DNA from 2 places in the Oceanobacillus sp. FSL K6-2867 genome. Region 1 is predicted to be linked to the other one. Evidence: riboswitches for the same ligand, from Rfam matches in the RefSeq annotation. Region 1 holds a riboswitch; the other holds the start of a gene.
What was found. A riboswitch is a leader RNA that binds a small molecule or an ion and turns the genes downstream of it on or off. The one in region 1 is predicted to bind FMN.
Positions count from the first base shown of each region.

Region 1 (3,213 bases):
TAACAATGACATTACCTACATAGAGCATCCCTTGCTTTCCTTCACCTTCAGCCTCTGCTCTCATCATCCTTGCCATTAAGTCAACGTCTGCATCCCGGTAAGCAATTCTTGCCATTTTACCACCTCTAGAATACAGTATGAAAGAATGCTTGTATTAATGTCATTGTTTAGAAAATGTTTTTAACAAACCATCCCAACGTATTTTATTAAAATATACTTTCAATTGCTTGTGATCCAATACTGTTAACATAATGATTGCTTTTTAGTGAATAATATAGATATTACACATTATATTTAGGAGGTTTAATATGCCACAGGAACAACAAGCTAATAAGACATTGCGTTCTAGTACAAAGCCAGGATTTGCCGGAACCGATGCTGAAAAAGTAAAACAAGAAATTCAAAAGGATTTAAACGAGGGACAAGGTGCAATGACGGCCCGCCAGGCGGGAGCAATGAGAGATTAAGGCTCGAGCATAGCTAATAAAAAAGCTAACCTCTTTGATAGAGATTAGCTTTTATTGTTTATATAAATTTTGCTTGCTGCTGTTTAATCCAGCTATGCATTTTTATAAATAATGGTACAAATAATAGTGCGACGATAATACCTTTTATGATGTTAAATGGCAGCACACCTGCTAGAACGGCGGTCCACTTTACTTGCATTGTCATTTCGCCCCATCCCATAAACCAACCATATGCAGGAAGAATGACAAAGTAATTTAATACACTCATTCCGACTGCCATAATTAATGTCCCTGTAACTAATCCAGAAACAACACTTTTAACACCTTTATATTTATGATACAGAATGGAAACCGGTCCAACAAACATAACTCCTGCAAGGAAGTTCGCTGCAACACCAATTGGATCTCCTGCACCTGAAACCGCTAAATAAAGTAAATTTTTCACTGCTACAACAACTACACCGGCAAGTGGTGAGAAAATAAGTGAAGCCATTAATGCTGGCACATCACTAAAATCAATTTTTAAATAAGGTGGTAAAAATGGCAGTGGGAAATTCAAGAAAAATAACAAAAGTGAAATTGTCCCTAGTAAAGCTAAAATAATAAGTTTTAATAAATTTGATGATTGCTTGCTATTGTTACGCATCATCTATTCCCCCTTCATCTCTTATCGATTCCATTCTCGTGATGAAGGATACTAGCCTAACTGACACAAAAACCCTAAAGCATAAAGGGGCTTTAGGGGTTAATTAATTGATAGTCAAATACGGCGCGAAATGCACCAAATCCGGCTCGATATCTTCTCCCATCCAGACTGTAACTGTCGGTCCTGGATTCGCACCAGGTCAACCACATAGCAATTAGCTTTGCAGTTCGCGGACTTAAAGCATCTCTGCTTATTACCGCCGGTCGGGAATTTCACCCTGCCCCGAAGATTGGAATCGATTATTTAATTGTTAAATTTATTATACACTATTTTTCTCTCAATGCAAGATAAAAACTCGTAATTAAATGAATGTCAAATTATAAGATATTTTATTATGTGAAACTTTATTGATGATTTGAATGCGTTGGTACCTTTGACGTTTGGACAAGCAACCATAGAAAAATGCAGGGACCAAAGCCCCCGCATTTTACTTATTCTGCATTAATAAATAACTTTCCTTCTGCTTGTTCGCGTGTTTCATTACCAAAAGCGTCTACTACTTTTACTTCTATGACTGCTCCTTCAGCAACAACACTGCTTGTTGCTGTCCAGTAGCCTTCATAATGTCCTTCAGCAGTTTCCATCATTGGAAGCTCTGTTGCATTTTTCGTTGTATTTGTTAGTGGCATATGGATAAAATATGTTGCTTTTAATCCTGGCTCACTATCAAATTCAAACTTCACGCTCTCACCAGCTTTGACATGGACATCTTCTGTCGGCGTTAGATTTTCAAGTTCAGGAGCTGTAAAGTCAACCGCAATTGGAACGGACTCAGTTGTTGTATTTCCAGCTGAATCTCCTGCTGCAACTTCGATTGTGTTTTCACCTTCATCAAGTAAAATTCGCTTCGAATAGCTTCCATCCTTAACCGACGCTTCCTGACCATTCACTTCAACAAATTCAAGATTTTCATCAGCTACCGTTCCTTCTACTGTTACACTTTCACGATTCACCTTATCGCCATCAGCCGGCGTATCAATTGTTAATTCAGGTGCTTCTGTATCCAAAGTTACGGTAATGGCTTCGGATTCTCCAACTTGGACATCATCAAGCAATGATACTGCTTGGAATTCATTTTCACCCTCCGTTAATTCTATCGGCAAAGCGAACGTACCGTCTTCACCAATTTCAGCAGTGCCTGCTTCTTCCCCATTATTCAGCAATTGAACGGTGGTTGTTTCAGAAGCAGTACCTTCCACTGTTAATTCGGGTTCATTTGTAATGAAATCTTCCTCTGGTGAGGTAATAACTGGGTTTTCTACACCATATGCTACACGCGCACGAATCATATAGTTTCCTTCTGCAGCAGGAGATGGTGACCATGCTCCGCCAACATATTGATAGCTGCGCTCTGCATTTGGTCCACTTTCATCGGTAGCAAGCCCTGGTACATTTGGATTTGCTCCAGTTTGAATATAAACCATATAGAAATCGCCATCAACCTGGATTGCATGTTCAGATAAATCAACTACTGTCCATTCATCCAGACTTCTAATTGCTTCAGCATCTACTGGTCCGGCTATTCTTTCACCTGGTGTTCCATCTGGTCCGCTGGCATCCCATACTTCAACTGCAAATTCTGTTCCACCTGGGCTTGGCCAATCCGTATCATGGAATTGGAATACACCTTCTGTAACAAGTGCAGTTTCTTGACCTTCAGGCAATGACATTTTCACACCCCAGCCATTTCCTGCATCATAAAAGGCACGGGCATTCTCTGCAGTTCCATCATCATAGCCAATTTCTCCACCTGGAACAGTATAAAATGGCTCTAGTTCTACATTGATTTCTGCATCTGATTCACTAAGGTCAACTTCAACTTCTTTTCCGTGATATCCAGCAGCTAAGACTTTTAACGTATAGGTGCCTTCATACGCAGCAAGTGTATAGCTGCCTGAACTGTCTGTTTCTACCGGAGCAATATTTGCATCCTCAACTATCAGAACGGTTGCCCCTTCCACTGCTTCTCCAGTGTTTTCATCCGTGATTGTACCGCTGACCGTGTGTTGATCAATTTCTTCCAAGGTAAAGTTTGCTGTG
Region 1 covers NZ_CP150144.1:507,086-510,298, forward strand. Annotated here, with positions in the region: gene NSQ77_RS02310 (cell wall hydrolase) at 1-115, opposite strand, end outside; gene NSQ77_RS02315 (hypothetical protein) at 309-467, shown strand; gene NSQ77_RS02320 (ECF transporter S component) at 526-1,113, opposite strand; FMN riboswitch at 1,261-1,407, opposite strand; gene NSQ77_RS02325 (S8 family serine peptidase) at 1,605-3,213, opposite strand, start outside.

Region 2 (3,213 bases), 2.2 Mb from region 1:
TAGATCCGCGAATCACCGTTCCCAATGTGATAATAGCGTCATATTTATTAAGTGCTGCCATCTTCTGTGTAATTAATGGAATTTCAAATGCGCCTGGAACCCATGCAATATCAATATTATCCTCGGCAACACCATGTCTTTTCAGAGCATCGTGTGCACCATCCAATAGTTTTGATGTTATAAATTCATTAAAGCGGGCAACCACAATTCCGATTTTTAAATCTGTACCAACTACGTTTCCTTCATATACTTTTCCCATATTCTTCTTTCTCCTTTACGAATGAATAATCATTTTTTTATTTGTATTGCGATAGACAATTAAATCTGCTATTGAGATGATCTTTAGATCAAATTTTTCAGCCATGATCTCAAGGTCAGGTTGTCGTGCCATTGTACCGTCGTCCTTAATGATTTCACAGATAACACCTGATGGAAATGCTCCACTCAGAAGTGCTAAATCAACAGCTGCTTCTGTATGTCCGGGGCGAGTTAACACGCCACCATCCTTTGCGATAAGCGGAAACATATGACCTGGTTGTTTGAAATCACTAATATGTGCGTGAGGATCGGTTAAAGCCAGAATAGTGTTTGCTCTTTCTGCTGCACTAATCCCAGTAGTAGTATTTTTGTGGTCAACAGATACTGTAAAAGCAGTGCCATATGGATCCGTGTTCTGATCGACCATTGGTAACAGCCCGATATTTTTCACGTGTTCTGGTGGCAGAGAAACACATACGAGACCTTTTCCATGTGTAATCAGGAAATTAATCAATTCAGGTGTCACTTTTTCAGATAAAGCAACAAAGTCACCTTCATTTTCTCGATTTTCGTCATCGACAACAATAATTGGTTTTCCAAGCTTTAAATCAGTAATTGCTTCTTCAATGGTATGCATGATTATTTTACCTCCTATATGAATCCATTTTTTTCTAGAAAATCTGGACTGATTCCTGACTCCTGCTTCATGCTTTGACTATTGAGCATATTTCGAACATATTTTGCAAGCATGTCGCATTCGATATTCACGATATCCCCTTTACCTTTTTCACCAAGAATGGTTTCTGCTGCAGTGTGGGGAATAAGGGAGATGGTGAATTGATTTTGTTTTACTTCGAAAAGTGTCAAACTAATTCCATCAACTGTTATGGAACCTTTATGCATTAAAAATGGAATAAGAGATTCAGATATTTCGATATCGTAATAAATAGCATTTTCTTTCTGGTACACATGGACAATTTGACCTGTTCCATCAACATGACCAGATACAAAGTGCCCGCCAAATCTTCCATTTGCTGCCATCGCCCGTTCCAGATTTACTTCAGAACCAGGTTTTAAAGCTTGCAAAGAAGTAGATTTTATTGTTTCTGGCATAGCATCCACCTGGAAGCTATTGGAGGTATAACTAGTTACTGTTAGGCAAATGCCATTAACAGCAATACTGTCACCAATCGCAACATCATCAATTACCTTGCTGGAGCCAATAGTCATTTGGACAGCCTGATCGGAAACCTTCAGCATTTTCTTTACGACACCTTTTTCCTCAATTAATCCTGTAAACACGTAACTCACTTCCTTTCATATAGAAATCGCATCCTTTGGAAGCACTCGGTCAGCAACGTATGGAAGCAAAGAAGTCTTGCAAGTTGATTGACGCTCGAGCTGGAGGAAATGAAAAAGCCCCTGAGTTTCCTCAGAGGCTTGTGATTAGAATTTTAATAGTAAGCAATGGAAAAGATTATGTAATACATCAAAAGAGCACCTGGTCATTTATATGAAAAGTATACAAATAACAGCACTCGCCAAAAGCATTACAATTAGCGTGCCTACCTAAAATTCCTTCTCCCATCCAGACTTTAACTGTCGGTTCTGGTTTTGCACCAGATCCACCGCTTGGTTTATAGGTTATGCCCTATAAAAACCGCACGGGTCACGGACTTAGAAGCTATGCTTCATCACCGTCGGTTGGGAATTTCACCCGACCCCGAAGGAATATGCGTATTGAATTTTGAAAACAGTATACCATTAGTTCAATTATAAAAGCAAGGCAAAAAATTAATAAGTCTGACGTAATCAAAGCAAATGTATAAGAACGTAATTTATTTCAAATGCTATTGCTAAAAAAGGGAGCGGGCACCTATGCGGATTTTTGGCACCTTTTTATTGCTTTTACTTCTATTTATTCCATACCCACAAGAACTTCAGGCGAAAGAAGAAATGGAATCTATCATCATCGAAGTAGAAGGGGATCCAGAGGTACATAAAGAGTATTTGGAAACATATCATCCATTTATCGAGGTTATTGCAGTTTATAGCCGATTGTTCAATGGAATTGCATTGCAGGGAGTGCCTTCAAACTTGCAAAAAATAGAAGCACTTCCTTTTGTTCAAAGCATACATTCGGTACAGCAATATAAGGCGCTTCCAAATAAACAGGCTGAAACAGAAGGTCAGGTAATTCCCTCTGATTTAAATACGACTTCATTCACTGGAAAAGGGATAAAGGTTGGGGTTATCGATACTGGAATTGACCATAATCATCCGGATCTGCAGAAAAATTACAGGGGCGGATATGACCTCGTTGATCTTGATGAAGACCCAATGGAGACAATACCAGAGCAGGGCGTACCGACATCGCACGGTACACATGTGGCGGGAATTATTGCAGCTGACGGAGAACTGGAGGGAGTCGCACCAGATGCAGAGATTTACGCATATCGGGCACTTGGCCCTGGCGGTGCAGGAACATCTATACAAGTTATCGCTGCAATGGAGAAGGCGATTGAAGATGGAGTAGATGTTATCAATTTATCCCTGGGAAACGATGTGAATGTCCCGGATTTCCCAACAAGTGTAGCGGTTAATCGTGCTGCAGAGCTAGGTGTGCCAGTGGTTATCGCGAATGGTAATAGTGGTCCTGAAGACTGGACGGTTGGCGCGCCAGCAACTGCTGACAAAGCATTGTCTATTGGTGCGTCAACCCCTTCGAAAAAAACGCCTTCACTTTATGAACCAATGGCAGGCCGAACATTCCAGATTACGGAAATGGCCGGCTCAGCACCCTGGAATTTGACAAAGGACTATCCAATTGCAGATGGGACAGCAGAAAGTGCATCAATGAATGGTCATATCGCAGTTATGAAACGTGGGGAAATACCTTTCTATGAAATGGCAAAACGTGCTGAAGAAAAAGGAGCGGTTGCCGTTGTAATTTAT
Region 2 covers NZ_CP150144.1:2,718,713-2,721,925, forward strand. Annotated here, with positions in the region: gene ribE (6,7-dimethyl-8-ribityllumazine synthase) at 1-259, opposite strand, end outside; partial or broken gene ribB (3,4-dihydroxy-2-butanone-4-phosphate synthase) at 287-898, opposite strand; gene ribE (riboflavin synthase) at 910-1,560, opposite strand; FMN riboswitch at 1,831-1,993, opposite strand; gene NSQ77_RS13300 (S8 family serine peptidase) at 2,137-3,213, shown strand, end outside.
Region 2: another riboswitch for FMN. It lies ahead of ribE (riboflavin synthase); the one in region 1 lies ahead of NSQ77_RS02320 (ECF transporter S component).